DNA from 4 places in the Allobosea sp. GW822-FHT05A11 genome. Region 2 is predicted to be linked to each of the others. Evidence: riboswitches for the same ligand, from Rfam matches in the RefSeq annotation. Region 2 holds a riboswitch; each other region holds the start of a gene.
The links. A riboswitch is a leader RNA that binds a small molecule or an ion and turns the genes downstream of it on or off. The one in region 2 is predicted to bind cobalamin.
Positions count from the first base shown of each region.

Region 1: it holds a riboswitch for cobalamin, as region 2 does, so the genes downstream of both, AC1RLU_RS22640 (CbtB domain-containing protein) here and AC1RLU_RS08960 (ABC transporter substrate-binding protein) in region 2, are expected to answer to the same signal.
Region 3: it holds a riboswitch for cobalamin, as region 2 does, so the genes downstream of both, AC1RLU_RS19350 (ribonucleoside-diphosphate reductase subunit alpha) here and AC1RLU_RS08960 (ABC transporter substrate-binding protein) in region 2, are expected to answer to the same signal.
Region 4: it holds a riboswitch for cobalamin, as region 2 does, so the genes downstream of both, AC1RLU_RS23455 (TonB-dependent receptor plug domain-containing protein) here and AC1RLU_RS08960 (ABC transporter substrate-binding protein) in region 2, are expected to answer to the same signal.

Region 1 covers NZ_JBXAMI010000007.1:134,272-142,009, forward strand. Annotated here, with positions in the region: gene AC1RLU_RS22620 (acyl-CoA dehydrogenase family protein) at 1-557, opposite strand, end outside; gene AC1RLU_RS22625 (TetR/AcrR family transcriptional regulator) at 554-1,174, opposite strand; gene cobO (cob(I)yrinic acid a,c-diamide adenosyltransferase) at 1,438-2,046, opposite strand; gene cobU (bifunctional adenosylcobinamide kinase/adenosylcobinamide-phosphate guanylyltransferase) at 2,046-2,564, opposite strand; cobalamin riboswitch at 2,620-2,804, shown strand; gene AC1RLU_RS22640 (CbtB domain-containing protein) at 2,842-3,018, shown strand; gene AC1RLU_RS22645 (CbtA family protein) at 3,031-3,771, shown strand; gene AC1RLU_RS22650 (DUF1636 family protein) at 3,782-4,171, shown strand; gene cobW (cobalamin biosynthesis protein CobW) at 4,176-5,231, shown strand; gene cobN (cobaltochelatase subunit CobN) at 5,241-7,738, shown strand, end outside.
Region 2 covers NZ_JBXAMI010000002.1:778,667-786,404, forward strand. Annotated here, with positions in the region: gene AC1RLU_RS08940 (L-serine ammonia-lyase) at 1-908, shown strand, start outside; gene ltaE (low-specificity L-threonine aldolase) at 988-2,019, shown strand; gene AC1RLU_RS08950 (ABC transporter ATP-binding protein) at 2,030-2,824, opposite strand; gene AC1RLU_RS08955 (FecCD family ABC transporter permease) at 2,821-3,864, opposite strand; gene AC1RLU_RS08960 (ABC transporter substrate-binding protein) at 3,861-4,898, opposite strand; cobalamin riboswitch at 5,112-5,323, opposite strand; gene AC1RLU_RS08965 (mandelate racemase/muconate lactonizing enzyme family protein) at 5,359-6,537, opposite strand; gene AC1RLU_RS08970 (M81 family metallopeptidase) at 6,549-7,738, opposite strand, start outside.
Region 3 covers NZ_JBXAMI010000005.1:491,751-499,488, forward strand. Annotated here, with positions in the region: gene AC1RLU_RS19340 (hypothetical protein) at 1-84, opposite strand, end outside; gene AC1RLU_RS19345 (ribonucleotide-diphosphate reductase subunit beta) at 114-1,241, opposite strand; gene AC1RLU_RS19350 (ribonucleoside-diphosphate reductase subunit alpha) at 1,268-4,186, opposite strand; cobalamin riboswitch at 4,298-4,499, opposite strand; gene AC1RLU_RS19355 (hypothetical protein) at 4,538-5,047, opposite strand; gene AC1RLU_RS19360 (hypothetical protein) at 4,989-5,210, opposite strand; gene AC1RLU_RS19365 (hypothetical protein) at 5,713-5,838, shown strand; gene AC1RLU_RS19370 (hypothetical protein) at 5,847-6,134, shown strand; gene AC1RLU_RS19375 (DUF1488 family protein) at 6,131-6,400, shown strand; gene AC1RLU_RS19380 (hypothetical protein) at 6,973-7,233, shown strand; gene AC1RLU_RS19385 (hypothetical protein) at 7,462-7,617, shown strand; gene AC1RLU_RS19390 (hypothetical protein) at 7,719-7,738, opposite strand, start outside.
Region 4 covers NZ_JBXAMI010000007.1:306,179-313,916, reverse strand. Annotated here, with positions in the region: gene AC1RLU_RS23475 (tripartite tricarboxylate transporter TctB family protein) at 1-152, shown strand, start outside; gene AC1RLU_RS23470 (tripartite tricarboxylate transporter permease) at 156-1,685, shown strand; gene AC1RLU_RS23465 (GntR family transcriptional regulator) at 1,682-2,398, opposite strand; gene AC1RLU_RS23460 (5-formyltetrahydrofolate cyclo-ligase) at 2,660-3,397, shown strand; cobalamin riboswitch at 3,393-3,591, shown strand; gene AC1RLU_RS23455 (TonB-dependent receptor plug domain-containing protein) at 3,714-5,660, shown strand; gene AC1RLU_RS23450 (ABC transporter substrate-binding protein) at 5,657-6,517, shown strand; gene AC1RLU_RS23445 (FecCD family ABC transporter permease) at 6,514-7,527, shown strand; gene AC1RLU_RS23440 (ABC transporter ATP-binding protein) at 7,527-7,738, shown strand, end outside.

The DNA.
Region 1 (7,738 bases), on a different contig from region 2:
ATGCCGACCGTGCCGCCGCGCTTCTGCGCTGCCGGCAAGGGGCGACCGTCGTAATCGGAGGAGGTGATCAAACGACCGAACTCGGCCCAGCGCGCGGGATCGCGCTGCACGACGGGGATCGCCGAATAGGTCATGCCGAGCGGGCAGCAGATGCCGTTCTCGCCCTGGTTCCAGAGATAGGAAACCGCCGCCCGCGCCGCCTGTGCGCCGGCTCGTGGCTTGGTCCAGCACAGCGAATGGAACTCGTCGCGCATCGCGAGCCCCATCAATTCGTGCCAGGCGGGATGGAACTCGATCTGGTCGACGCGCCGGCCCCAGCGGTCATGCGTGCGCAACTCCGGCAGGTTGCGATTGGCCTGCCGCGCCAGATCCTGCACCGCTTGCGAGCCGACATGACCGCCGACCACGCTCGCCTGCTCGCGGAACCAGCCGGCGCCGAAAGCGTCGAGGATCGGCCCGAGCGCCGGATCGGCCGCGAAGGCGTCGTAGTCCGCCAGCGCCGGGGCCTGATTCAGCACCTCATGCGTGTCGTAGCCGTAAGCGTCGAGCGTGGTCATGCGGCCTGTCCTTCTCGGGAAATCAACGCGGCGAGGGAGAGATCGGCGAGAGCCGCAGCGATCTCGCGGCCGCGCTCGGGCGTGATCGGACGGTCCGGCGAGAGCGGACCGATCAGCGCCTCCATGAAGCCGCCGACGATCATCGCGGCGGCGGCATCGGGATCGACGGGCCGAAAGGCGCCCTGCCCTTCGCCCTCGACGACGAGCGCGCGAAAAATGCCGGCGATCTCGCGCCGGTAGTCGAGCCGCGTCGCATCGACGGCCGGATCGGCGGGCTCGGCGATCATCGACCAGGCAAGGCGGCGATTGGCGAAGGCGCGCCGGGCGAAGGCCTCGACGGCGGCGGTCAGGCGTTCAGAAACCGGTGAATCGCTCGCGGCGATCTCGCGCAGCACGGCAAGCTCGCGCGAGGATACGGCGGCGACGATCTCGGCCATCAGCTCGGCCTTGGAGGCGAAATAGGAATAGACGCTGCCGGTAGAGACGCCGCTGGCGGAGGCCACCGCGGCGATCGAGGTTTCCTGGAAACCGACCTCCGAGACGATGCCGCGGGCGGCAGCGAGGATGGCTTCCCGCTTCCCGGCCTTGCGCGGTTGTTTCGGTGTCCGTTCAGGCATGCGTACCCTCAAATTGAATTTGAATTCAGATTCAATTTGAGGGCAAGCCCGATCGGCGTCAAGTGGGGATGAGGGCGCCCGGAAGGGCCGGCGGCAAAGACGGTCATGCACCTTTCCCGCCAGGAAGGAGTCCGTCGTCATTGCGAGGAGCGCGAGCTCCGAAGCAATCCAGGGGGACTGGGTGAGAGGGTCGGCCCAGCCCCCTGGATTGCTTCGCTGCGCTCGCAATGACGGGATCGGCGGCCGGCACGAAGACAACTATCCTAGAACTCGATGCCCTCCTGCGCCTTCACGCCGGCAGCAAAATGATGCTTCACCAGCGTCATCTCGGTGACGAGATCGGCTACCTCGATCAGCTCCGGCTTGGCGTTGCGGCCGGTGACGACGATGTGCAGGTCCGGCCGGCGGGCCGCCAGCGTCGTCACGACCTCGGCCAGCGGCAGATAGTCGTAGCGCAGGGCGATGTTGAGCTCGTCGAGCACCAGCAGCCTGATGTCGGGATCGGCCATCAACTCCTTCGCCTTGGCGAAGGCGCGCTCGGCGGCGGCGATGTCGCGGGCCTTGTCCTGCGTCTCCCAGGTGAAGCCCTCGCCCATGCTGTGCCAGCTCACTTGATCGCCGAAGGCCTCCAGCGCCTTGCGCTCGCCGGTCGACCAGGCACCCTTGATGAACTGCACCACACCGATCCGCCAGCCATGGCCGAGCGCCCGCAGGATCAGGCCGAAAGCCGCCGTCGATTTGCCCTTGCCGGGGCCGGTATTGACGATCAGCAGCCCCTTCTCGAGCGTCTTGGAGGCGACCTCGGCGTCCTGTACCGCCTTGCGCTTCTCCATCTTCGCCTTGTGGCGGGCGGCGTCCTCGGTATCCGTCATCATTTCACTCGCATCGGCAATCCGGCGACCATGAAGACCACGCTGGCCGCCCGCGCCGCAAGCGCCTGATGCAGGCGCCCGGCCTCGTCGCGAAAGCGGCGGGCGAGCGCGTTCTCCGGCACGATGCCGAGCCCGACCTCGTTGCCGACCAGGACGAGCGGGGCGGAAACGTGCTCGCAAGCGGCGATCAGAACTTCGCGCGCAGCGGCCGTGTCGCGCTCCGCAAGGATGAGGTTGGTCAGCCAGAGCGTCAGGCAATCGACCAGAACCGGCCGGCCCGCCGGCTGGGCGGCGATCGCCTCGGCTAGGTCGAGCGGCGCATCGACCGTCTGCCAGCCGGCCGGGCGGCGGGCGCGATGCTCGGCGATCCGCGCGCGCATCTCGTCGTCATAAGCTTGGGCGGTGGCGATATAGCTCCAGGGCGCTGGACAGGCCTCGATCAGCGCCTCGGCATGGCGGCTCTTGCCGGAGCGGGCACCGCCAAGGACGAGGGTGAGGTGGGAAATTTCGTTCGGCATCGTGGAAGCAGGGTTCAAAGGACCATCCTGCATTGCACAGCGGCACGGCGAAGGCTAATGATCGTCGCTGACGGTGCCTCCGCGAGGAGGTGAAAAGGGAACGCGGTGCGAGACCGCGGCTGCCCCCGCAACTGTAAGCGGATGTCCTTCGCCATCGGCCACTGGAGCGCTCGCTCCGGGAAGGCGGCGAGGGACGCGAAGTCCGTGAGCCAGGAGACCTGCCGTCAACCCGCAGAGATCCAACCGGCTGCCGGCGGGGCGGCCACGGAGAACGCATATGAACACCGTTTCGGTTTCCACCCCCACACTCAGCGTTTCGGAACGCGTCAAGGCGGTTGCAGCCGCGCTCGTGATCGGCGTCGCGCTGATCTACACGACCGGCTTCGCGGCCTCGACCAATGTCCACAACGCCGCGCACGACACCCGTCACGGCCTCGCCTTTCCCTGCCACTGAGGGAAAGCATCCATGATCACGCGTGTTCTCACGGTCAGCATCCTGGCCGGGCTTCTGGCTGGCTTGATCGTCGCCGCCCTGCAGCATGTCACCACCACCCCGCTGATCCTCAAGGCCGAGACCTATGAGGCGGCGCTGGCGCTGAAAGCGCCGACGCTCGCCGCTTTCGACGGCGAGGCGAAGATCATCCTCGCGCACGGCCCGGCCGGCGACGCCCCCGGCCACGACCATGCCGAATGGAAGCCGCAGGACGGCTTCCAGCGCACCCTCTTCACCGGTGCGGTGACGATCGCGACCGCGATCGGCTTCGCGGCGCTGCTGCTCGCGGGCATGATCGCGGCGGGCGACAGCATCGACCAGCGCAGCGCGCTCGTCTGGGGCGCCTGTGGCTTCCTGGCGTTGGGGCTCGCGCCGGCGATGGGGCTGGCGCCGGAACTGCCGGGGGCAGCCTCAGCCGCGCTGGAGCAACGCCAGCTCTGGTGGCTCTGGACCGCCATCGCCACTGCGGCCGGGCTGTTCCTGTTCCTGCGCTTCGATCAGCCCTGGCTGAAGCTCGTCGCCGTAGTCTTGATCCTGCTCCCGCACGTCGTCGGCGCGCCGCATCCGGCCGCGCCGGAGAGCAAGGTTCCGGCCGAGGTCGCCGCCCATTTCGCGTCGCTCTCGCTCGGCATCCAGGCCGCACTCTGGCTCGTCACCGCCTTCATGGTCGGCGTGCTCTGGCCACGGGCGACCCGCCGGGCCGCCGAAGCCTGAAGGCAAACCAATGTCCGAGGGTGACCTCACGATCCATGTCTGCACGGCCTGCCGCCGCGCCCGCGCCGACCTCCCGGAAGGCTATGACCAGCCGGGTCTGGCACTGGCCGAGCGCCTCGCCGCACAGCTTAAAGCCAAGGGCAGCACGATCCCCGTGCTGCCCGTCGAGTGCCTCTGCGTCTGCAAGCGGCCCTGCACCATCGCGCTCAGCGCCGATGGCAAATGGACCTATCTGATCGGCGATCTCGACACCGATACCCATCTCGACGAAATCGTCGGCGCGGCGGAGGCCTATGCCGCCAGCGCCAATGGCATCGTTCCCTGGAAAGAGCGGCCGCAGTCCTTCCGCAAGGGCGTGGTCGCACGCGTGCCGCCTCTGCCGGCGCGCCAGCAAGGATGACATCATGAACGCTCCGCAGGCCGCCAATCTCGGCAAAACTCCCTGCACCATCATCACCGGCTTCCTCGGCGCCGGTAAGACGACGCTGGTGCGCCATCTCCTGGAGAATGCGCAGGGCAAGAAGCTCGCCGTGCTCGTCAACGAATTCGGCGATCTCGGCTTCGACGGCGAATTCCTCAAGGGCTGCGGCATCGCCGGCTGCAGCGATGAGGACGTGGTCGAATTGCCGAACGGCTGCATCTGCTGCACCGTCGCCGACGATTTCGTGCCGGCGCTGGAAAAGCTCCTGAACCGGCCGAACCCGCCCGAGCACATCCTGATCGAGACCTCCGGCCTCGCCTTGCCGAAGCCGCTCGTCACCGCCTTCAACTGGCCGGCCATCCGCTCGCGCGTCACCGTCGACGGCGTCATCGCCGTGGTCGATGGCCCGGCGGTGGCCGAGGGCCAGTTCGCGGATGATCCGGAGGCGCTCGCGGCGCAGAAGGCGGCCGACGCCTCGGTCGATCACGACAACCCGCTGGAAGAGGTGTTCGAGGACCAGATCCTCTGCGCCGACCTGATCCTGCTCAACAAGAGCGATCTCGTCGACGAAGCCGGCCGCGCGCGGGTCAAGGCCGAGATCGCCGAGCATCTGCCGAAGGCGATCAAGATCGTCGAGACCGCCCATGGCAAGGTCGAGCCGGCGCTGATCGTCGGCCTCGGCGCTGCCGCCGAAAGCGACCTCGCCGCGCGCCCTTCGCATCATGGTGAGGGCGAGCATGATCACGACCATGACGATTTCGACTCGGTTGCCCTGCCGCTGCCGGCCGGCTTGTCGCCGGAAGAGCTGACGGCGCGCGTCGCCAAGGCCGCCGAGGCCGAGGGCGTGCTGCGGCTCAAGGGTTTTTCCGCCGTGCCGGGCAAGCCGATGCGGCTCGTCGTGCAGGGCGTCGGCCGGCGCATCGGTCATCATTTCGACCGGGCCTGGGGTGCGAGCGAGCCGCGCGACGGCCGCCTCACCGTGATCGGGCTCAAGGGCTTCGATCTCAAGGCCGTGGAAGCGGCGCTCGCGGGGGCGTAACATCTGCCGATGCACCTCCTCCCGACCAGCGAGATCAGGCTCGACGACGGCGCGGACGCCGTCGATCTCGCCCTGCCGCCGGGAGATGTGCTCGTTCTGTCCTTCACCGACAGCGACCTCTCGGCGCTGGCGGCAGGTGACGGCAACCTGTCGGTGCGGCTCGCGCCGCTCCGACGCCTGAAGCATCCCCTCTCGGTCGATTTCCTGATCGAGAAGACGGTTGCGCAATGCCGCTTCGTGCTGGTGCGTTGCCTCGGCGGGCTCGATTACTGGCGCTACGGCATCGAGCAGCTCGGCGCGGCTTGCCGCGAGCGCGGCATTCCGCTCGCGATCCTGCCCGGCGACGAGCGCGACGACCCGCGGCTGGGCGAGCATGCGACGGTGCCGGCGGGTTTCGCAGCCGAACTGCTGGCCTATTTTCAGGCAGGCGGCGGCGCCGCGAACATGCGGCGGCTGCTCGGGCAGATCGGGCGATACCTGGCCGCGTCGCACGACGCTCAGGACCTCGCTCCGCTCACGCTGCCCTCCTTCTTCGCGCTCAGCCGCAACGGCACGCCCCTGCCCTGGCGCGAGGCGCTCGCCGCCCTTTCCGCCGGCAAGCCGCTCGTCCCAGTCCTGCAATATCGCTCCGGCGTCGCGGCCGGCGATACCGCCATGGGCGAGGCGGTCGCCGCCGCCCTCGCCGCCCGCGATCTCGCCCCCCTCCCGCTCGCGCTGACCAGCCTGAAAGACCCGTCGGCCACGGCCGAACTCGCGGCGCTGATCGCAATACGCAAGCCGGCTCTGATCGTCACCACCACCGCCTTTTCCGCGCGTGGAGGTGACGATTTCGTCCTCGACGGCGCCGATTGCCCGATTTTGCAAGCCGTGCCGGTCGGCAGCCCGCGCGAAGCCTGGGACGCCTCGCCGCGCGGGCTTTCCGCCGCCGATCTCGCCATGCAGGTGGCACTCCCCGAATTCGACGGACGCATCGGCGCCGTGCCGGTCGCCTTCAAGGCCGAGGAGACCGACCCGGCGACCGGCCTGTCCATCCGCCGGCTCGTACCGGATGCCGACGGCATCGCGGCACTGGCCGATCTGGCTAATGGCTGGATCGCGCTGGCCCGGAAACCCGTCGCCGAACGCCGGCTCGCGCTGGTGATGTCGGATTATCCCGCACGCGGCGGCCGGGCCGGCTTCGCCGTCGGTCTCGACACGCCCGCAAGCGTGATCGCGATCAGGGACTTGCTGGCGGACGCGGGGTATGAGGTTGGCTCGTCCACCAACACCCCCTCGCCGGTCATCCCGGGTGACCAACGGGAGACCCGGGACCCATGCCTGAACCTTTCCGAGCGGCGTTCCGGCGTGGATCCCGGATCGGCGCCGCTGACGCGGCTTGTCCGGGACGACGATGAGGGACTGACAGAGGGGGCCTTGCTGATGGCCTCGCTCACCGCAGGCCCTGCAAGCCTGAGCCTCCCGCTTGCGGCCTATCGCGACTGGCTCGCGACCATCCCCGCCGCAGCGCGCGACGCCCTCGCCGCCAGCCACGACGAGCCCGAGACCGACCCGGCTTGCCGCAATGGCGCCTTCCATTTCCGCGCCGTGCGCTACGGCCACCTCACCGTCGCCTTGCAGCCGCCACGCGACGCCACGCCCGACCGCAAGGCGCGCTATCACGACCCCGACGCCCCGCCTGGCCACGGCTATCTCGCCTTCTATCTCGCGCTCCGCCAATCCGAAGCCATCGATGCCCTGATCCATCTGGGCACACATGGCACGATGGAATGGCTGCCGGGCAAGGCGGTCGCGCTTTCCGCCGCATGCTGGCCACGGCTCGCGGTCGGCGGGCTACCGGTGGTCTACCCTTATGTCGTCGATGACCCCGGCGAGGCCGCGCCGGCCAAGCGCCGTCTTTCGGCTCTCACGCTCGGCCACCTGCCGCCGCCTTTGGCTGAAACGGAAACCGCGGGTGAGACCGGCCTGCTGCGTGACCTCGTCGAGGAATTCTCGCAGGCGCAGGTGCTCGATCCGCGCCGCGCGGATATCGTCGCAGCCGAAATCCGCTCCCGCGCCGAAGCGGCCGGGCTCGCGGCCTCCTGCGGTGTTGCTGATGATACCGAGATGAACGAGGCACTGACGCGGCTCGACGCGCATCTCTGTGACATCGCCGAACTGCCCTTCCGCAACGGTCTGCACATTTTCGGGCAATCCGAGATCGACCCGGGTTCAGCCCGCAACGAACGTGAAAATCTGCTGCGCGCCCTCGACGGCCGCTTCGTCGTGCCCGGCCCCGCCGGCTCACCGCATCGAGGCCGGCCGGACGTGCTGCCCACCGGGCGCAATCTCTCGACGCTCGACCCCAGGGCGATCCCGACACGTGCTGCCACCCGGCTCGGCCTGCTCGCGGCACAGGCGGTGGTCTCGCGCCATCTGCAGGACCATGGCGATTACCCGAGACGGGTCGTCATGGACCTCTGGGCCTCGCCGACGCTCCGCTCGGGTGGCGAGGACATCGCGCATGCGCT
Region 2 (7,738 bases):
AGCGCGAAGCCCCGGCCGCTTCTACGCAGACATCGTCCTGGCCCTATCCATTCGCGAATGCGGCAACGATGCTGCGCATGGCCAAGGAGAGCGGGCTGTCGATCGCGGCGATGAAGCGCGCCAACGAAATCCATCTCCAGCCAGAAGAAGAGGTCGAAAGCGGCCTCGCCCGCCTCTGGTCGGTGATGAACGACTGCATCGAGCGCGGCATGAATCAGGAGGGCGAACTGCCCGGCGGTCTGCGCGTGCGGCGCAGGGCGGCGCATATCCACCGGCAACTGGCGGCCGAGAAACTGGCCAATCGCTCGCAGCCGCATGCCTCGACGGACTGGCTCAGCGTCTACGCCATGGCGGTGAACGAGGAAAACGCGGCCGGCGGCCGCGTCGTCACCTCTCCGACCAACGGGGCCGCCGGGGTCGTGCCGGCGGTGCTGCGCTATTATCTCGACCATTGCGTCGGGGCGGAGCCGGAAAAGGTCTCCGACTTCCTGCTGACGGCGGCAGCGATCGGCGGGCTGATCAAGCACAACGCCTCGATCTCCGGGGCCGAGGCTGGTTGCCAGGGCGAAGTCGGCTCCGCCGCCGCGATGGCCGCGGCCGGGCTCTGCGCCGTGCTCGGCGGCTCGCCAGCGCAGATCGAGAACGCCGCCGAAATCGCGCTGGAGCACCATCTCGGCATGACCTGCGACCCTGCGGCCGGCCTCGTCCAGGTGCCCTGCATCGAGCGCAACGGCATCGGCGCGATCAAGGCAGTCGCGGCCGCGTCGCTGGCTCTGCGCGGGGACGGCTCGCATTTCATGCCACTCGACAACTGCATCGAGGCGATGCGGCAGACCGGCGAGGCCATGAACGAGCGCTTCAAGGAAACCAGCCTCGGGGGGCTCGCGGTCAACCTGCCGGAATGCTGAGCCCTCCCCTGTCATTTTTGCATGATGGATCGGGCAAGCGCCCGATAGGGTGGACGCACAGCCTGCAAGGATCGGATCGATGATCGTGGATGACTTCCGTTCGGATACGGTAACGCGCCCCGGCGAAGGGATGCGGGCCGCCATGGCCGCGGCCGAGGTCGGCGACGCCGTCTATGACGATTGCCCGACGACGAAGCGGCTGGAGGCGATGACGGCCGAGCGGCTCGGCAAGGAATCGGCCCTGTTCTTCCCCACCGGTACGCAGGCGAACCTCGCCGGGCTGATGGCCCATTGCGGCCGCGGCGAGGAATACATCGTCGGCCAGATGGCCCACACTTATCGATTGGAAGGTGGCGGCGCCGCCGTGCTCGGCTCGATCCAGCCGCAGCCTCTTCCGAACGAGGCCGACGGCACGATCGCGCTCGACGCCATCGCCAATGCGATCAAGCCGAACGATTTCCATTTCGCGATGACGCGGCTTCTGGCGCTGGAGAACACCTTCAACGGCCAGGTGCTGCCCGATGCCTATCTGGAGGCTGCCACCGGGCTTGCCCGCTCGCGCGGCCTCGCCACCCATCTCGACGGCGCCCGCCTGATGAACGCGGCCGCAGCGAGCAACCGCGATGCCGCCTGGATCGCGGGGCAGTTCGACACCGTGTCGCTGTGCCTCTCCAAGGGCCTCGGCGCGCCGGTCGGGTCCATTCTGGTCGGACCGAAGGATTTCATCGAGAAGGCCCGGCGGATCCGCAAGATGCTGGGCGGCGGCATGCGCCAGACCGGCGTGATCGCCGCAGCCGCGATCTACGCGCTGGAGCACAATGTCACGAGGCTCAGCGAGGATCACCGGCGCGCGGCCGATCTGGCGGAAGTGCTGGGACGTTTCCCGGAACTCGGCGCCGGGCCTGCCCGCACGAACATGGTGTTCATGTTGCCAAAGGCGCTCGATACCGCCGCCTTCGCCGCCTTCCTGCGCGAACGCGGCATCGCCGTCAGCGGGCGTTACGGCACGCTGCGCTGGGTGACCCATCTCGATGTGAACGACGCCTCCGTCGCGCGTGTCGCCGAAGCCTGCGAGCGCTTCTTCGACAAGCGGCAGGCGGCTGCGGAGTAAAAGCCCCGCCTCAACCGCTTCCGGGCACGCCTTTCCGCGGCTCGGCCTCGATCAGATACTCGATGTGCCGGCGGCCTGAATCTCCCAGTCGGATCGAGACCGCAACACCGAAGATGTCCTTGATCGCCTCGGCGGTCAGGACCTCCTCCGGAGGGCCGGCCGCCTGCAAGCGCCCGTCATGCAGCAGCGCGATCTCGTCGCAGAACATGGCGGCGAGGTTGAGGTCGTGCAGCGCCATGATGCAGGTGATGCCGAGGCGGCGAACCAGGCTCAGGATCGAGAGCTGGTGCTGGATGTCGAGATGATTGGTCGGCTCGTCCAGGATCAGCTCGCTTGGCTCCTGCGCGAGAGCGCGGGCGATATGGACGCGCTGGCGCTCCCCGCCTGAGAGTGTGTGCCAGTGCTGGTCATGGCGCTCCGTCAGCCCGACCCGCGCCAAGGCCTCATTGACGGCGGCCTCGTCGGCCTCGCTCCAGGAGGCGAGCGCGGCGCGATGCGGCGTGCGGCCGAGGCGGACGACGTCGCAGACGGAGAGCTGGATCTCGGTCGTCGCCTGCTGCTCGACGAAGGCGAGGCGGCGGGCGAGTTCGCGGCGCGGCACGCCGGCAATGTCATAGCCGTCGAGGGTGACGACACCGCTTGCGACATTGCGCAGGCGGCAGAGCAATCGGAGCAGGCTCGACTTGCCGGAGCCGTTGGGACCGATCAGGCCGAGCACCCGGCCGGGCGCCGCTTCCAGCGTCACGCCATCGACGATCATCCGGCCGCCGGCGCCCCAGCGGACCTCGCGGGTCGCGAGCGTCATGCCGGCCTCCGGGCGCGGTAAAGGATCAGAGCGAAGACCGGCGCACCGAACAAGGCCGTCACCACGCCGATCGGCAGGATCTGCTGCGGGATCAGCACGCGCGAGAGGATGTCGGCGAGGATCATGAAGATCGCCCCGACGACAAGGCAGGCCGGCAGCAGGCGGGCATGGCCGGAACCGACGAGGAAGCGTGCGGCATGGGGAATGATCAACCCGACGAAACCGACCGTGCCGACGATCGAGACCATCACCGCCGTCATCACCGCCGTCGTGGCGAACAGCACGACCTTGACCCGCGTGACGGCGACGCCGAGCGAGGCCGCGGCATCGACACCGAAAGCGAAGGCGTCGAGCGCCTTGGCGTGGAGCATGCAGATGCCGAAGCCGATGAAGGCGACGGGTGCCGCCATCCAGAGATCGGGCCAGCGCACGCCGCCGAAATTGCCGAGCAGCCAGAACATCACGCCGCGGGCCTGTTCGGCACTGGCGAGCGTCGTCACGATCGTCGCCGTCGCGGCATTGAAGAGCTGCGAGGTGGCGACGCCGGCGAGGATGACGCGGTCGCTCGCCCCGCCCGCCCCCGCCGCCAGCATGGCGACCACCACGAGCGCAGCGCAGGAGCCGATGAAGGCGCCGGTCGAAACCGACAGCACCGTACCGCCGATGCTGATGCCGAGGATCAGCACCGCGACGGCGCCGGTCGAGGCCCCCGCCGAGATGCCGAGGATATAGGGCTCGGCCAGCGGATTGCGCAGCAGCGCCTGCAGGATCGCACCGGACAGGGCGAGCGCGCCGCCGCAGAGCCCCGCCATTAGCGCGCGGCTCAGGCGATAATCGAAGATCACGCCCTGCTGGATCGCGCTGACGGGCAAGTCGAGATCGAACAACCCGTTGCCGAGCGCCTTCAGGGCCGTGTCCAGCGGGATGCGCATCTCGCCGATCGTGACCGCCAGCGCGACCGAGAAGGTCAGCGCCAGCAGCGAAGCGAGCGCGATGCCGATCCGCGCCGGCCAGTTCGGCCCATGGGCGGCGTGGCTCAACGCGAAAGCCCGAAGCCGGCGATCGCCTTGGCGAGCGTCTCGATGCCGTCGATGGTGTCGAGCCCGGCGCGGGTCGCCCCGACATCCATGATGACGACGCGGTTGTTCCTGACGGCGTCGAGCTTGCTGGCGACCGGGTCGGTCTTCAGGAATTCCAGCTTCTTCTCGATATCGTCGGCCGGGAAGCGGCGGCGATCCATCTTCACGGTGACGATCACGGCCGGATTGGCGGCGGCGATGCTTTCCCAGCCGACCAGCGGCCATTCCTCGTTGGTCGTGATGATGTTGCGGGCGCCGAGCTTGGACAGGATATAAGCGGGCACGCCGTTCTTGCCGGCCATGAAGCCGTCGCCCTTGATGTCCTTGCTGGAGAACCAGACGACGACCGGCACCTCCTGCGCCTTCAGCTTGGCGACCTGCTCGACCGCCTTGTCCTCGCGGGCCTTGAGCTCAGCGACGAGCGTCTCGGCCCGGTCGGCGACATCGAAGATCGCGCCGAATTCGCGGATGTTGCGATAGACCAGCTCCATCGTGAACATCTGCGTACGAACGCCGTCGCCGGCACCGGAATTGTCCTTGCCGACGCAATCGGTCGGCGAGACGTACGTGGGCACCTTCACTTTGGCGAACTGGTCGCGCTTGCCGACGATGCCGTTGGGCCCGACATGCCATTCGAACATCGCGGTGACGAGATCGGGCTCCTGCGCCAGCACCGCCTCGAAGCTCGGATCGTTGTCGGCGAGGCGCTTCACCTTGGCATTGACCGCCTCATAGGGCTTGGCGACCGGCGAGAACCAGACCGCGGTGCCGACGACACGGTCGCCGAGGCCGAGCGCATAGAGGATTTCCGTCTGGGTCTGACCGATCGCGACGACGCGCTTGGGCGCGGCGTTGAAGGTGATCGTCTCGCGGCAGTTCTCCAGCGTCAGCGGGTACTTGGTCGGCGCCGCAGTGGCCGTGCCGATGGCGAGAGCGCCGAACAGCGCGGCGGCCGAGAGGCGGAGCAGGGAATTGAACGGGCGCGCAGCCGGCATCGAGGCCATCCGAAATGTAACAATGTTGCATTTCTGATAGAGTGCGCGGCAGGCAAACGTCAAGCCGCCTTGAGCGGCCTGTGCAGTGGACTTCATGAACATGGACTTCATCGCTCCCCGAGATGACGGCCGGGGGAGCTTTGGGCATGTGGGGCGGACAAGCGGCGCAGGGCCACCATCGACACACAGGCTCCGGAACACCCCGTCCGAAAGACGTCTTCGACGACCGGGGCAGGTCTCCTGGCTCGCGGGTCGATGCCGGTTCCGCCCGGCCTTCCCGGCGCGGCAAGCGCCAGTGGACGATGGACGGAGAGCTCGCCGCTTACAGTTGCGGGGGCAGCCTCGGCTTTGGCACTGGAAGTGCCTCACCGAATTCCCTCTTAGCTCCGGGAGCAACCCGGAGAACCTCGATCGGCGCACACCCTATAAGGGTGCGGCGCGCCGTCAAGCGAACATCGCTTCAGAGGCGCGGCGTGCTGTAGAGCCGCTTGCCGCCGACGGATATCTCGACCTCCTGCAGGTAGCCCCGCAGCGCGGTCGTCGCGACCTCGATGCCGAGGCCGGGAGTATCAGGCGCGGCGACCTGCCCGTTCGTATCGCGCTCCAGGTGATTGGCTGAGATCGCGGTCGCGAGCGGCTTCGGCATGGCCGGATACTCGCAGATCTCGTGCGCAGCGAGACCGGCATAGGGCTGGAGCGAGGCGGAGAGCGCCAGATGCGAGGTGAAGGTGTGATTGACGAAGGTCACGCCCTTGGCGACCGCGTAATCCGCCACGGCCTTGGATGGGCCGATGCCGCCGATGCGCCCGCAATCGATCTGGACATAGCCAATGCCGCCATAGTCAATGAGCTGCCGGGCCATCGACTCGTTATGGGCGCCCTCCCCGCCGGCCAGCCGGACCTTGGGACTGCGTTTGGCAAGACCGCCATAGGCTTCGAGCGCACTGGCATGGAAGGGCTCCTCGAACCAGAGCACGTTGGCCTTCTCCATCGCGGGCAAGCGAGCGGCGGCGCGCTCGACATCCTCGATGAAGATCTGGCCGGTATCGACGAGCAGGATGCCGTCCTGCCCCAGCCCTTCGCGCGCCGCGACGAAATGCTCGGCATCCGCCTCGACGCTGCCGCGACCGATCGGCCCCCAGCCGAACTTGGCGGCGCGGAAGCTGCGCTTGCGAGCATCGCGGGCGCGTTCAAGGGTTTCCTGCGCCGTGTCGCCGAACAGGACCGAGGCATAGGGCGTCTTGGAATGGCTTTTCGCGTAGCCGAGCAGGCGCCAGACCGGCTCGGAACGCATCTTGCCGAGGATGTCCCATAGCGCCATCTCGACGCCGGAGAAGGTGTGCGGCGCCTGGAGCAGGTCCATCGAGTTATAGGCGACGGCTGCGGCGATGCGGGCGATGTCCTGCGGGCTCTCCAAATTCTGGCCCAGCACGGAATCCGCGACCGGGCGGCAGACGCCATGCGACATCGGGCAGATAAAAGCGGCGATGGAGGGCAATGGCGCCGCTTCGCATTCGCCCCAGCCGACATGACCGCCGGCGGCGACCCTGACCAGCAAGGCATCCTGGCTGCCATCGGCCTCGTCGGTAACGACGGGCATGGCGAGATAGAAGAAATCGACGGCCTCGATCCTGGGCACGGGCTTCATCCTCACAGTTCGCAGATCGTGGCGCGCGGGGCGAAGGTGACGCCTTCGTCGAGCGGATAGATCGGCCGGGCGCAGATCGTGTGGCCGAGACTCCGGAGATTGGCGGAGGTCGCGCCGGGTGCGTCGATGTTGAAGTTCCGCGCGCACCACTGGTCGAACATGTGGAACTCGGTGTGCGGCGACTTCACAACGATAAGATCGAAATCGGTGGGGTCGATGCCGTTGGCGTAATACATCGCCCGGTCGAACAGGCTGACCGAGCGGCTCATCACCACTACGGTGACATTGTCCCAGGTCAGCACGGCGGTCGGCCCGGCGCTGAGCGGCGCCTTCATCGTCTCCAGCGCGGCTTCGCCATCGGAGAGCAGCTTGACCTTGGCTTTCACCTGCATCGGCGGGAAGCGCGCGGGATCGATCGAGCCGCCGAGCGTGATCTCGATCGTCGCGCCGACGCCGGCCTTATGGGCAGCGGCGGCGGCAGGCGCATCGACGATCTGGGCCAGCACCCGCTTGTCGTAGCCGGCCTTGCGCAGGGCGGCGAGGATCGCGTTGCTGTCGCCTGAGGCGCCGGACGAGGTGGCGTCGGCCGCGTCAGTGAAGATCACCGGGCCGTCGATGCTGCGGGCCTGGGCAACCGCTCGGTCGAGCGGGACGAGCTTGCCCTGCATGCGGAAGCGCAAGGGCCAGAACTCCTCTGCGAGCCGGATAGCCTCGCGCTCGGCCGTCGCCTTGTCGCCATCGGTGAGGATCAGCACCTGCGAGCAGAGCTCGGGCACGTCGGTGAAGGGGTTTCCGATCATGATACCGGCCGCGAGCGCCCGTCCCTCCTCCTCCAGCCGGCGGCATTCGGCGAGGAGTTCGCCATAGCAGCCGGTCTTGGTGATGAGTTCGTCGCCACGCACCAGCGCGGGAATGACGACGCGGGCGGCGACGGGCTTGATGCCGCCAGCCATCAGCTTCAGCAGGAGTTCGGCGGCGCGGCGCCCGGTATCGGCGAAATCGACATGGGGATAGGTCCAGTAGATCGCGAAACCGTCGACGTTGCGGAGCATGCGGTCGGTCAGGATGCCGTGCAGGTCGAGCGAGATGACGATCGGCATGCCCGGGCCGACGCGCTGGCGCAGCTTCTCCAGCAGGTAGCCTTCCGGGTCGAGTTCGCCATCGGCGCCCATTGCGCCATGCAGCGAGACAT
Region 3 (7,738 bases), on a different contig from region 2:
CGACTCGGCACGGGCAGGCCCCGCCAGGCAGCAGATCGCCAAGCCCGCGAGCAGGGCCCGCTTCGGATCGATCGCGAATGCCATCGAATTCCCCGGATATCGGTGCAACGGCATCACTCCCAGCTCAGCGCGCCGCCGTTCTGGTATTCGATGACGCGGGTCTCGAAGAAGTTCTTCTCCTTCTTCAGATCCATCGCCTCGCTCATCCAGGGGAACGGGTTCTCGGTCTCAGCGAAGACGGGGGCCAGACCGAGCTGCGCGCAGCGGCGGTTGGCGATGAAGTGCATGTACTGCTCGCAGAGGGCCGCGTTCAGGCCGAGGAAGCCGCGCGGCATCGTGTCCCGGCCATAAGCGGCTTCCAGCTCGGCCGCATCGCGGATCATGCCGCGGACCTCGTCTTGGAAGGTCTTGGTCCAGAGATGCGGGTTCTCGATCTTGATCTGGTTGATCACGTCGATGCCGAAGTTCAGATGGATCGACTCGTCGCGCAGGATGTACTGGTACTGCTCGGCGATCCCCACCATCTTGTTGCGCCGGCCCAGCGAAAGGATCTGCGCGAAGCCGGTGTAGAACCACATCCCCTCGAAGATCACGTAGAAGGTGATCAGGTCGCGCAGCAGCGCCTGGTCGTTTTCCGGCGTTCCCGTCTTGAAGTCCGGGTCCTCGATGTTCTGCGTATGCTTTAGTGCCCAGGCCGCCTTGTCGGTGATCGAGGGCACCTCGCGATACATGTTGAAGAGTTCGCCCTCGTCGAGACCGAGGCTCTCGACGATGTACTGGAAGGTGTGGGTGTGGATCGCCTCCTCAAAGGCCTGGCGCAGCAGATACTGCCGGCATTCCGGGTTGGTCAGGTGACGGTAGATCGCCAGCACGATGTTGTTGGCGACGAGGCTCTCGGACGCGGCGAAGAAGCCGAGATTTCGCTTGAGCATGCGCCGCTCGTCCTCGCTGAGGCCGTCCTTCGACTTCCAGAGCGCGATATCGGCCTGCATCGAGACCTCGGTTGGCATCCAGTGGTTGTTGCAGCCGGAGAGGTATTTTTCCCAGGCCCATTTGTACTTGAGCGGCAGGAGCTGATTCACGTCGGCGCGGCAGTTGATCATCCGCTTGTCGTCGACGCTGACCCGCCCTCCGGAGCGATCGATCTCGCCGAGGCCGGTAGCGTCGGCGGATGATGGCCCGGGCGCAACCGGGATGAGGTCGAGGGCGGAGGCAGGCTTGTCGTCTGACCAGTCGAGCATCGTCATGGTTCCTTGAGTCATGCCGCTCACTGGCAGGCTTCGCAGGTCGGATCGTCGATCGAGCAGGCGTTGGGTACGGCCATGCCGTTCTCCAGCGGGATATCGACGATGATCGGGGCCGCGGCTTTGGCAGCCGCCAGCACCGTGGCCGAGACTGCGTTGAGTTTGCCGTCCGTGCCTTTCAGAGTCGATTTCTCGACATGGGTCGCCGACAGCGCGCGCAGGTAGTAGGTCGTCTTCAGGCCGAGCCGCCACGCCAGTCGATAGGCCTCGTCGAGCTTCCGGCCGGAAGGCTGCGCCATATAGAGGTTGAGCGACTGGCCCTGGTCGATCCATTTCTGGCGGCGCGCGGCGGCCCTGATCAGCCACTCCGTCGGGATCTCAAACGAGGTCGCATAGAGCGCCTTGAGGTCGGCCGGGACGCGGTCGATCCCAGTGACCTTGCCGTCGTAGTATTTGAGGTCGGAGACCATCACCTCGTCCCAGAGCTCGCGCGCCTTGAGGTCGTGGACGAGCCTGGCATTCACCACGGTGAAATCACCCGACATGTTCGCCTTGACGTAGAGCTGGCTGTAGCTCGGCTCGATCGACTGCGAGACACCAACGATGTTGGAGATCGTCGCGGTCGGCGCGATCGCCATCGTGTTGGAGTTGCGCATGCCGGTGGCCTTCACCCGCTCGCGCAGGCTTTCCCAATCCAGCGTCGAGGAACGATCCAGCTCGACATCGCCGTCGCGGGCCTCCGAGAGGATATCGAGCGAGTCGACCGGCAGGATGCCCTTCGACCAGAGCGAGCCTTCAAAGCTCGGATAACGGCCGCGCTCGGCGGCGAGATCGACCGAGGCCGAGATCGCATGGAAGCTGATCGCCTCCATCGACGTGTCGGCGAAGGCGACTGCTTCCTCCGAGGCCGTCGGCAGGCGCAGCGTCTGGAGCGCGTCCTGGAAGCCCATGATGCCGAGGCCGACCGGGCGGTGGCGCAGGTTCGAGCGGCGCGCTTCGGGGATCGTGTAGAAATTGATGTCGACGACATTGTCGAGCATCCGCATCGCCGTCTTCACCGTCCGCGCCAGCCGCGCCTGGTCGAGCCCCTCGGCGGTGACATGGGCAACAAGGTTGACCGAGCCGAGATTGCAGACCGCGACTTCGTCGGCCGAGGTGTTCAGCGTGATCTCGGTGCACAGGTTCGAGGAATGCACCACGCCCGCATGCTGCTGCGGCGAGCGCAGGTTGCAGGCATCCTTGAAGGTGATCCAGGGATGGCCGGTCTCGAACAGCATGGTCAGCATGCGCCGCCAGAGATCGACCGCCTTCAACTTCTTATGGACGCGCAGCTCGCCGCGGGCGGCCTTCGCCTCGTAGGCCTCGTAGGCTTCCCGGAACGGCTTGCCATAGAGGTCGTGCAGATCCGGCACCTCGTCCGGCGAGAACAAGGTCCAGTCGCCGCCGGCCTCGACGCGCTGCATGAACAGGTCCGGGATCCAGTTCGCCGTGTTCATGTCGTGGGTGCGGCGGCGGTCGTCGCCGGTGTTCTTGCGGAGATCGAGGAACTCCTCGATGTCGACATGCCAGGTCTCGAGATAGGCGCAGACCGCGCCCTTGCGCTTGCCGCCCTGGTTGACCGCGATGGCGGTATCGTTGGCGACCTTCAGGAAGGGCACGACGCCCTGGCTCTCGCCGTTCGTGCCCTTGATATGGGCCCCGAGGCCGCGCACCGGCGTCCAGTCATTGCCGAGGCCGCCGGAGTATTTGGCCAGCAGCGCATTGTCCTTCACCGCCTTGAAGATGCCTTCGAGGTCGTCGGCGACCGTGGTCAGGAAGCAGGAGGAGAGCTGCGGCCTGAGCGTGCCCGAATTGAACAGGGTCGGCGTCGAGGCCATGAAATCGAAGGACGACAGCAGGTCGTAGAACTCGATCGCCCGCGCCTCGCGATCGATCTCGCGCATCGCCAAGCCCATCGCGACGCGCATGAAGAAGGCCTGCGGCAGCTCGAAGCGGTTGCCCCGGACATGCAGGAAGTACCGGTCGTAGAGCGTCTGGAAGCCGAGATAGTCGAACTGGAGATCGCGCTCGGGTTTCAGAGCCGCCGCGATGCGGGCGATGTCGAAGCGGCCGAGCTCGGGATCGATCAACTCGTTGTCGATACCGGACTTGAGATAAGCGGTGAAGTAGTCGCCGTACCCGGCAGCCATCTCTTCCTGCGTCGCCTGCTCGGCATGGCCATGGACGAAGCTCAGCGCCTCGCGGCGGAGCTTGTCGAGCAGCAGGCGGGCTGACACCTTGGCGTAGTTCGGCTCGCTCTCGATCAGCGTGCGCGCGGCCAGGATCGGAGCCAGCGCCAGTTCGTCCGGCGAGATGCCGTCATAGAGGTTTCGGCGGGTTTCGGCGAGGATCGGCTCGGCCGCGACACCGTCGAGACCGGCGCAGGCCTCGCGCACCACCTTCTCCAGACGGGCAGCGTCAAGTGGGACGAGCGCCCCGTCGGCCAGCTTCATCTGAAGCGACGGCGCCGCAGCGGCAGCGGGCTTCGCCTCGACCTGCGCTCTTGCCCGTTCCTGCGCGCGTTCGGCGCGGTAGAGCACATAGGCGCGGGCGACTTTGTGGTGCTCGCCGCGCATCAGCGCGAGCTCGACCTGATCCTGCACGTCCTCGATATGGAAGGTCCGGCCGGTCGCGGCGCGGCGGGTCAGGCCGGAAACGACCTGCTCGGTCAGCTCGGCGACGACGTCGTGGATGCGGCGGGAAGCAGCGGCGCTCGCGCCCTCGACCGCGAGGAACGCCTTGGTCAGCGCGACCGCTATCTTCGAGGGATCGAAGGGCGTCACCGCGCCGTTGCGGCGGATAAGCTGGTAGCCGGGTTCCGTGGCCGCGGCGCGCGGTGGCGAAACAGCTTCGGTGGCAAGCGGCGTCGGCACGGGCCGCTCGGCTTCAAGAGAAAGAGACATGGCATCAACCCCAAATGTTGGGGGCAAAGGCCAAAGCGGTTGCGTCGAGAAGGCGCGCAGCACCTCACGGCCGCGACCTGCCAAGCGCACCACCGGGACACCCCGCCCGAGGACGTAACAAGGGTCGCGGCAGGTCTCCTGGCTCACGGGTCAGCGCTCTCGTCCCGTCTTCCCAAGGCCTTGCGGTCTCAGTGACTTAATCGTGGACGTGAACTCACCGCTTACAGTTGCGGGGGCAGCGCCGGCTTCGCACCGGCTTCCCTCTTAGCTCTCGATCTTGCGATTCGAGAGACCATCGACCACCAGATTTAGTAGTCAACGCCTTGCAAGTGTCAATCCGTCGTGATGCGGCTACTCAAGTGCCTGTGAAGAACGGGGATCGATATCGCGTGTCGCGGCGCGGTCGCGCTCCCTCCATTCGGCGATGATGTCGCGATCCTGAGCGAGACGAGCGATCTTGTCCGGCGGATGGAGAGGGAAGTGAATGTCCTGCTTTCCTCGGCGGAGCAATCCGCTTCCCGAGATCGGCAACCTCCCGTCCTTGATCCAACGCCGACGTTCCCGGGAAGAGATTTCAAGGACCTCATCGACCACCCGCGGGTGCAGACGCCCCCTCTGAAACTCGTCCACACGTCGGTCCAGGTCGCTCATCCGGCGTCGTATGTTAGCTTCCGGCTCGCTGCCATCGAACACTGCGGAAACCTCATGTTCGTTGGCGACGAGAGAGAGCGGTTTCGCGCTCTCGACCGGCCTCAGCTCCGGCGGAAAAACAGGCCATGGCCTCGCGAGAGGCCTGTCGTTCTCAAGCAACAGCAGATCGTCGATATCGTTCGATGGCTCGCTGTGTGAGATCATCTTCATCTACCGCGACCGTCACCAGTGCAGCCACGATGTAAGCCAATTTGGTTCGTTCTCGCTTATCAAACGCATCAGGAATGGTCGATCTGACTTCGTTCCACGCGGCCTCCAGGGCCGCCTGCGCCCGGGCGAGGTCAACCGGGTCACTCAGCGACGAGAACGGCATGCTCCTTCCTCCGAGGGGGTCTCTCGTCGGGGATTTTATGAAGGCGGAGCTTGCCGGCAATATCAAAAATTAAGGCGGTTCTGTTGCCGAGAGCGGTTGAACGCCTTCGCCTCAATCTCAGATCTGTTCTGAACCGCTGCTCCATGCGTTGAGATAGCGTCGCGCCAGAAGCGGAGGTTGGCGCCATCCTGCGGACCAGACATCCGCGTTCTTGGGAGTGATCTTCAGTTGGAGCCTCATCCCATCTTTGCCGGCGGCACTCGGCACCAGCCTGGATGACAAACTGAGGCATCAAGTGACATGTTCTCGATCAAAAGATCGATCTAGCGCTGACGAAATACGATTATAATCGCCAGATTCGGAATAATATCACACTGAACGACTCCTTGCCTTGTAAGAGCATCTTACGCGCACCATTTTAAGGCAGTCTCGAAACGCATCGGGATTCTACTTCAGAGCATTTGCGCGAAGCGCCCCGATCTGGGCCAAACGGAGCCCAGCCATGACAAATATTTCCGGGCACTGGTTCGGTTATCGCATTTGGGCCGCAGACCGCCATCTGGTTTGGTTCGCACATGGTGGTCTCATCGCCGCGCTCGCACTGGTCTTCGCACTCGTGCTGAAATGATGTCTCCCATGGAACCGCACCGGGAAAAGGCTCGGCTTGCAGCCGCTGGCTATGCTCCAGCGCCGGAGGCGTCGGCAGCGATCTATGGAATGACCGGCATGGGGCTCGTCAGTGTCGGCATGTGGGGAGCGGGCAGATTCTATGACCTGCCTCCGATCCCCCACTTGTCGGTGATCGTTGTCGGTTCGCCGATCGCGTTTCCCGTCGGCATCTGGCTGCGAAAGAAGCGGAAGCGGCGCCATGTCGATGCCTGTCAGGCCGAGCTGGTGCGTCTTGGCGCAGGGTGCAGGTCATGAGCCTCGACTTTCCCAACTCGATCCGGCGTTACGAACCCGGCCGCGGCTGCGTGAGCTTCTGGGGTTCTGAAGCATCGCTGGAAGTCATGTTCCAGATCGAGCTCGATGTTCTGCGAACCTTAAGTCCCGCTGTCATCGACGGAAGCGAGGGTTCGTTCCTGGTCGCATTCGACCTCAATCGCTCAGCCATATTGCAGGCCGCTCGCTCCGCCTATCTGAAGAAGCGCGGGGGCTATCATCGGCTCTCGGCCGACGCCTTCCGCTAGCAAGGGCCGGAGCTTTCGGCCGCACCTAAAGGACTGGCGAGGACAGCGGGTTGGCTCGGCCTGTCTCACGTGGCGACTTAGCGTTTGTCCAGTCATCGTCAATCGCAGGAGCGCGACATCATGAGCGAACGGCGAGAGCTATATCGCAGCCCCACCGGCGACTGCTGGTTTCTGGGGCGGGAGCCGACGAGCGGTGCAGCATTCGTGATCCATCAACCGAACGGTCCAGGAGGGGGCCAGCTGTCGCATGTCGAGTTGGGAGCCTTCCTCGTCTCCGGAAAGTCGGACCGTCCCGAGCAACAGGCCTTGCTCCGCCTCATCGGGACGCTTGTCGATGTGCCTCCCTACGCGAATCGGGCGTGACGTCGTGATACCGGCTCCGGCCGCCATCCGGGTTCGGCTGCTGTACCGTCGCCTTTACCGAGATCAGCATCTGCGGCTTTTCCTCGTACCCGAAACGTGACTTGCGATGTCCGGCGAAAGGGCGCTCAATTCGGCTACAGTTGTCTCCATAACGCTTCTGGAAATGACCGTCGCGGCGCCTGTCACGTCGCCAAGCGGAGACACAAACCATGCTCAGCGGAACCGGGTCGGTCACTTTACGCAGTGGCCGGAGGCTGCACGCCAAATATCAGTTTGGTACGCATCAGGAGCATCATTGGATCGGATATCTGATCTGCGACACGGAAACTGCCGATCCGAGCGAGTTCTCCTACAAGATCCTTCTTCAATGCGAAGGCGGGATAGCGATCGAGCTTGCCGTTACCAACTGGACGGATCGCTACATGGCAGTCGTGGGGCGCCCGTTGCCGGAGTTCAATCAAGTCGCTTGAAAGAAACGCGCGGCGCGCTTCCAGTCAATTTGGCCTCGCCGGGACCTCAAACGGCCACAATGATCGACCAATAATAAATAATCGACGGAGTCGTTTAGCTGGCATCGCGAAATCGCGGTTTGCCCGACTTCTTTTCTCTTTCGACATCGCTCGCCGCTTTGCGGCATCCGCTGCCGGCATAATGCCGGCCGTTTGACGCGTCGCGTGGCCGAGCGCCATAGGATTCATATGAACAAGATCATCGACAAAAACAAAAAAGAACACCGTATCGGCAATGCAGCGCCGGCACCTTTGTCTCCGCGTCCTGCACCGATCTGCAAACCTGTTTCGGGCGGTCTCTCGCGCGCTGAATTGCGTGAAATCGTCGCTGAGATCCTGGGTTGAGGGGGGAAGAACCATGAATCTGAATCGTCGCGAGCGAGGCCTAGCCGCTTAGCAGGACTGACGATCAACGATCGTGATGCCGCGTAGAAGGCCCAGCAGCTTCACGGTAGATTCTTCGACG
Region 4 (7,738 bases), on a different contig from region 2:
CGATGCTGGCCTTCACGCTGGTGACCCATGCCTTCGGCTCGCGCCGCACCTTGCTCGATCTCGGCATCGGCGCGCTGATCGCCAGCCTCGCCTGGCTCGGCTTCTCCCGCCTCGGCATCAGCCTTGGCCCGTTCTTTCCGCTCTTGGGCTGAGCCATGGATATCCTGAACCAGTTGCTCGGCGGGTTCGCGGTTGCCTTGCAGCCGATGAACCTGTTCTGGGCCTTCGTCGGCTGCGGGCTCGGCACGGCGGTCGGCGTCCTGCCGGGCATCGGCCCGGCGCTGACGATCGCGCTGCTCCTGCCGGTGACCGCGCAGGTCAATCCGGCCTCCGCCTTCATCATGTTCGCCGGGATCCTCTACGGCGCGCTCTATGGCGGCTCGACCACCTCGATCCTGCTGAACACGCCGGGCGAAAGCGGCTCGGTGATGACGGCGCTCGAAGGCAACCGCATGGCAAGGCGCGGCCGTGGCGCAGCTGCACTGGCGACGGCGGCGATCGGCTCCTTCGTCGCCGGCACGATCGGCACACTGGCGCTGACCTTCCTCGCGCCGGCGATCGCCGAGCTCGCCTTCGTCTTCGGGCCGGAGGATTACTTCGCCCTGATGATACTGTCCTTCACCTCGGTCGCCGTGGTGATGGGGCGTTCGATGGTGCGGGGTTTCGCTGCGTTGTTCTTCGGGCTCGCGCTCGGGACGATCGGCATCGACACCCAGACCGGCCAGACCCGAATGGTCTTCGGCACGCTCGAACTGCTCGACGGCATCCCCTTCACCGTCGTGCTGGTCTCGCTCTTCGCGATCGGCGAGACGCTCTATGTCGCGAGCCGCAGCGGCGCAGCGCCGGCCGCGATCAACCCGCTCTCCGGCGGCAGCTGGATGACGAAGCAGGACTGGAAGCGCTCCTGGAAGCCCTGGCTGCGCGGCAGCGTCATCGGCTTTCCGATCGGTGCGCTGCCGGCGGGCGGGACGGAAATCCCGACCTTCCTCTCCTATGCGCTGGAGCGCCGCCTGACCCCGCATCCGGAGGAGTTCGGTCAGGGCGCGATCGAAGGCGTCGCCGGGCCCGAGGCCGCCAACAACGCGGCGGCGGCCGGCATCCTCGTGCCGCTCCTGACGCTCGGCCTGCCCTCCACCGCGACGGCGGCCGTGCTGCTCGCCGCCTTCCAGAACTACGGGCTTCAGCCCGGCCCGCTGCTGTTTGCCACCAACCCGGACCTGCTCTGGGGCCTGATCGCCTCGCTCTATATCGGCAACGTCATCCTGCTGATCCTGAACCTGCCGCTGGTCGGCATCTGGGTCCGGCTGCTGCTGATCCCCCGGCAATACATTTATGGCGGCATCGTCGTCTTCGCGATGGTCGGCGTCTGGGGCCTGTCGACCTCCTGGATGGACCTGGCGTTGATGTGCGGGCTTGGCCTCGTCGGCTATGTCGCGCGCGTCCATGATTTCCCGATCGCGCCGGCCCTGATCGGGCTGATCCTCGGCCCGCAGGCGGAAATCCAGCTCCGGCGTGCGCTCGCCGTCAGCCAGAACGACTGGAGCGTGCTGGTCGGCACGCCGATCGCCGCGACACTGCTTGCGGTCGCGGCGCTGGTGCTGATCGTACCGCCCGTGCTCGCGCGCCTGCGCCGACGCGCCAGTGCCGAAGAAGAGCCGGCGACCTCTGCGGGCGGAGCAGGTTAGCGCTTCGCTCCGGTCCGGCGCTTGCCCGGTTTGGTACCGACATTCGCGGCCAGCGCGGCCTGAAGCGCCATGCGCGCGGCGCGGATATGGCGCCGCATCAGGATTTCCGCGAGCTCGCCGTCGCGATGGCTGATCGCCTCGGTGATCCGCATGTGCTCGCGCCAGGCCTCGCGGCCGCGGCCCGGCACGGTCGAATGCAGGCGTCGGCACAGGCGCAGGCGCGGATAGAACTGCTCGCAGAGCAGTTCGGCGAGGATCGGGTTGCCGCTGCCCTTCGCGATCCGGCGGTGGAAATCGGCCTCCGGCTCGTCCTGGAGATAGGCGCCCATCGGGTTGCGCTCGATACCGTCGCGATGCCCCCGGACCAGGGCATCGAGCGCCGCGATCTCGGCTTCGCTCATGCTTTCGGCCGCGAGGCGGGCGGCCATGCCCTCTGTCGCCTCGCGCACGTCGAGCAGGGCGAGGAACTCGGCGGCGCTCGGCTCGGCGACGCGCGCGCCCTGGTTGGCGACATAGGTGACGAGCCCGCGTTCCTGCAGCCGCCGGATGGCTTCGCGGACCGGTGCGCGGCTGACTCCGAAGCGGCGGGCGATGGCCGGTTCGCTCAGTTTCTCGCCGGGCGCGATCTCCCCGGAAATGATGGCCGAGGAGAGATCGTCGTAGAGTTTTACGGTGACGCCCACGCTCGCGGGGGGCGGTGTCTCGGCCAGCATCGAGCGGGTGCCTATCTGCTTCTGATCCCGGCAGCATAGAGCATTTCCGTTTCCGATGGGTACCGGAGGTGCCGGCGAATTCGGTGGCCGTGCGCGGCCTTCATCGAAGGTTGCCATATTCCATCAACCTTGAATTCGGTTGATTGCATGACCTGTCTGCGCAGAATGCTCATGCGCCGCGGCTCCGATGTCCGGACCTTCGCGTAGCCTCGCTCGCGCCGAGGGTGGCTGGCGCGTCGTGGCGACGGAGGCCGGAAACCGATGGGCAAGGGCGACGACGATCTGAATGACTATGCCTCGCCGGCCTGCCTGCTGCATGAGGTCGATCCGGCCTATTCCGGGCTGACGCCACCGTCGCGAAATGTCGGGGAGAACCTGCCCGAGCCGAGCCTGAAGGAATGGCGGCGCTCCGAGCGGGCACGCTTGATCGCAGCCCGCCTGGCGATGTCGGCGCGCACGCGAAACGCGCTCGGGCGCCGGATCGCCGGCTATCTCGACGCGCTGATCGGTGATCCCGCTGGCGTCCTCGTCAGCGGCTACTGGCCGTTCCGTGGTGAACCGGACCTGCGAGACTGGTTCCGAAGCCTGCGCGAGCGCCGCGGTCTGGCTGCCTTGCCGGTCGTAGTCGAGCGCGGCAAGCCCCTGCTGTTCCGGCTCTGGCGCAAGGGCGAGAAGCTGGAGCGCGGCGTCTGGAACATTCCGGTGCCGGCTGCGGGCGAGCCGGTCTTCCCGCGGATCGTCATCGCGCCCCTGGTCGGCTTCGACGCGCAGGGCTACCGGCTGGGCTATGGCGGCGGCTTCTTCGACCGCACGCTCGCCGCCCTGCCGTCCTCCACGATCGCGGTCGGGGTCGGCTACGAGATGGCGGAGATGCCGACGATCCGCCCGCATGGCTTCGACATCCCGATGCACCATATCGTGACGGAAAACGGCATCAGGTCCCACGGCGGAAAGCGGGATCGAGAGCCTCCGTTTGACGCCGGCCCGATCTCCCCATAAGCCTGAGCGCGACGGTTCCCTCACGGGATCAAAAGGGAACGCGGTGCGGGTGGCGAGCCACCCCATGCCGCGGCTGCCCCCGCAACTGTAAGCGGCGAGCCTTTCGCCATACGCCACTGGGGCCTCGGACCTGGGAAGGCGGCGAAAGGCAACGACCCGCGAGCCAGGAGACCTGCCGTCAGCCGTGGTCACACGCGGACACGTTCGGCCGGGGTGCGCCGATCGCTGATTCGACCGTTCGCCGTCTTTCGCACGGCAGATGGGAGATCGCGTTCGCGGTGACGTGCCACTGACGTCAACGCCCGAGGTCTCCATCGTGAAATTCTTCCTTCCGGCCGCCGGACGCGGCCGCCTGCTGCTCTCCATGTCCTGCCTGACCATTGCCGGCGCTGCAGCCCCGGCTTTCGCCCAGAACGCTCCCGCCACGATGGCGCTCGACGAGATCGTCGTCAGCGCCACGGGAACGCCGACGCCTGCCCGCGAAGTCGCGAGCGCCGTCACCGTCATCACCGCCAGGGATATCGAACAGCAGCAGCGCCGCACCTTGCCGCAGGCACTCGCCGCGGTGCCCGGCCTCAACATCGTGCAGACCGGTGGGCCGGGCGGCCTGACCTCGGTTTTCATGCGCGGCACCAATTCCAACCACGTCAAGGTGCTGATCGACGGCATCGAGGCCAACGACCCTTCAGCCCCGAACCGCTCCTTCGATTTCGGCTCTATGCTGACCGAGGATATCGAGCGCATCGAGGTTTTGCGCGGTCCCCAGAGCGGCCTCTACGGTGCTAATGCGCTGGGCGGCGTCATCTCGGTGACCACGAAGCGCGGCGAGGGACCACCGAAGATGACGGCCCGCGTGGAAGGCGGCTCGCATGGCAGCTTCAACCAGTCCCTCGGCTTCAGCGGCGGTGATGCGCGCTTCAACTATGCCTTCAATGCCAGCCATTTCCGGGCCGATGGCACCGAGGTGACGCCGCCGAACCTCGTGCCGCCCGGCCGCCGGACCAATCCGAACATCTTCGACAATTACAGCTATTCCGGCCGCCTCGGCTTTGCGCTCACCGACACGCTGACGCTGAACTGGGTCGGCCGCTATCAGGACGGCCAGCTGCGCTATACCAGCGATGCCGGCTTCCCGAGCACGCCCTCGCCCTATCGCTCCCTGCAGAACTATGCGCAGGCCTTCACCCGTGGCGAGGTCATCTGGGACCCGCTCAGTGGGCGCTTCGTCAACACCTTCGGCGTCTCCTATTCGCGGCAGGACAGGGGGACGCGGACAGCGTCCGCGGTAACCGGCCTGCTCGGCCTGCCCAATCAGAGCCTCGGCGAGCGCACCAAGCTCGACTGGCGCGGCAATCTCGAGATCATCAAGGGCCACAACCTGATCATGGGCCTGCAATATGAGCGCGAGCGTCTGGACACGACGAGCCTCATCGCCTCGAACGGCAACAAGGCCGCCTGGCTCGAATACCAGGGCAATATCGAGGATCGCTATTTCCTGGCGGCCAATATCCGCCGCGACCATGACGACAGCTATGGCGGCCATACGACGTACCGCATCGCGCCGGCCGTCATCATTCCCGGCACGGAAACCAAGCTGAAGGCGAGCTACGGCACCGGTTTCAAGGCGCCGACGCTGAGCGAGCTCTTCATCGATTACCGCCCCGGCTACAACTTCTTCGGCAATCCGAACCTGAAGCCGGAGGAAAGCCGCGGCTGGGATGTCGGCTTCGAGCAGCCGCTCTTCGACAAGCGCCTGCAATTCGGCGCGAGCTGGTTCCAGAACGACATCGACAACCTGATCGTCACCAATGTCACGCGCGATTCCTACGCCAATATCGGCAAGGCCAGAACGAAGGGCATCGAGGCCTTCGCCGCGCTGGAAATCTCGCCCCAGTTCCGCATCCGCGCCGACTACACCTTCACCCTCGCCAAGGACGAGATCGCCCGGCAGGAACTGTTGCGTCGGCCGCGCCACAAGGCGAGCGCGACCGCGACCTGGACGCCGACCGACAGGCTCAGCCTCTCGGCGACGCTGATCCATATCGGCTCCTGGGTCGACGGCAATCGCGACTTCTCGGTCCCGCGCATGCGCGCGAAGGGGGCGACGCTGGTCAACCTCGCCGCTGAGTACAAGGCGACCGACAAGGTGACGGTGTTCGGGCGGGTCGATAACCTCTTCGACAAGCGCTGGGAGAATCCGGTCGGCTTCCTCGTGCCGGGCCTCGGCGTCTTCGGCGGTATCAAGTTGGCCATCGGCGGATGAACCTGCCTCTCGTCCTGCGCCGCCTGTGTGGCGCCTGCCTCCTGCCCATCGCGCTTGCGGGCGCGATGGCATCGGTCTCGCTTGCTGCGGATCGGCCGGCCCGCATCGTCTCGCTCAACATGTGCACGGACGAGCTCGTCCTGCGCCTGGCCGATCCCGATCGCATCGCTTCGGTGACATGGCTGTCGCAGGACCCGCGCAACGCCAACATGGCGGGCGCCGCCCGCCTGATACCGGCCAATCACGGGCTTGCCGAGGAAGTCTTGGGCTTTCACCCCGATCTCGTCGTCGCCGGCGCCTATACGACGCGCGCTACGGTTTCGCTGCTCGGGCAGGTCGGGATCGGCGTCAGGGAATTCGGCGTTCCCCGCAATCTCGCGGAGATGAAGGCGCAGATCACCGAGATGGCCGATGTTCTCGGCGAGCCCGCCCGCGGGCAGGCCTTGCTCGCCGGGATCGAACAGCGCTTGCAGGCCCTGGCCGCTCGGCGTGTCGAGCGGCCGTTGCGGGCGATCGTGCTGCGTCCCAGCGGCTTCACGGTCGGTCGCGGCTCGCTCGTCGACGAGATCCTGACCCGCGCCGGCCTCGTCAATATCGCGGCCGAGCTGGGCGTCGAGAGCTATGGCCAGATCGCGCTCGAAACCGTGGCGCTGGGCGGTGCCGAAATCCTGATCCTGAACGAGACGCCGGACGGCCCGCCGTCTCTGGCGCACGAGATCCTGCACCATCCGGTGATCGACCGGCTTGGCGACCGGCTGAAGCTCGTCGCTCTGCCGTCGCGGCTCTGGACCTGCGCCGGCCCGAGCGTGCTCGACGCGATCGAATTGCTGGTGCGTGCCGTGGAGGAGAAGCCATGATGCCGGACGCTTCGCCTGGCATCAGGCCGGCGCCGCTGCTGGGATTGCTTGCCCTCGCCACTCTGGCGATGACCGCGATCTCCATGGCCGTCGGCTACGCGCCATTGGCGCTCGGCCCGGCGGTGACGGACCTCCTCGCGGGGCAAAAGAGCCTGCCGGCGCTCGTGCTCTATGAACTGCGTCTGCCGCGCGCCCTGCTCGGCGCCCTCGTCGGTTTCAGCCTCGGCATGGCCGGCGCGGCGATGCAGGGATTGTTGCGTAATCCGCTGGCCGAACCGGGCGTGATCGGCATCTCCAGTGCGGCGGCCTTCGGTGCCGTCCTCGTCTTCTATAGCGGGCTCTCCGCCAGCCTTGCGCTCGCCCTGCCACTCGGAGGGATCGCGGGCGCGCTGCTGGCAACCGTGATCCTCTTCATCCTGCTCGGCCGTGGCGCCGGTACGACCACGCTGATCCTCGCCGGCGTGGCGCTCAACAGCTTCGCTGGCGCGGCGACGGCGCTCGCGCTCAATCTCGCACCGAACCCTTATGCAGCGCTGGAGATCGTGTTCTGGCTGATGGGCTCGCTGGCCGACCGGAGCATGAACCATGTCGCCCTCGTCCTGCCCCTGATGTTGCTCGGCTGGGCCCTGATCGTCTCGACGGCGCCCGCCCTCGATGCGCTCAGCCTTGGCGAGGATACAGCCGCGAGCCTCGGCTTCGACCTTGCCTGGCTGCGCGCGCGCTTGATCGGGGGCGCGGCCCTCGCCGTCGGCAGCGCGGTCGCCGTGACCGGCGCGATCGGCTTCGTCGGCCTCGTCGTGCCGCATCTGCTGCGCCCGCTGGTCGGGCACCGGCCGGGCCGATTGCTGGTCGCCTCCGGTTTCGGCGGCGCCATTCTCGTGCTCGCGGCCGATATCGGCGTCCGGCTCATGCCGGTCCGGCCGGAGCTCAAGCTCGGCGTGGTCACCGCGCTGATCGGCGCGCCCTTCCTCTTCGCGCTGGTGCAGCGCCTGCGCCGGGAGACCTTGTGATGGCGATCACGGCTTCCGGCATCACGGTTTCACTCGGCGGCAAGCCGATCCTGCAAGAGGTCGATGCCCAGGTCCGGCCGGACGAGGTGCTCGGCTTGATCGGTCCCAACGGCGCCGGCAAGACGACCTTGCTGCGGGTTCTGGCCGCACTGCTCACACCAGACTGTGGCAGCGTCGATTACGACGGCGCCTCGGCGCGCGCGCTGGGGCG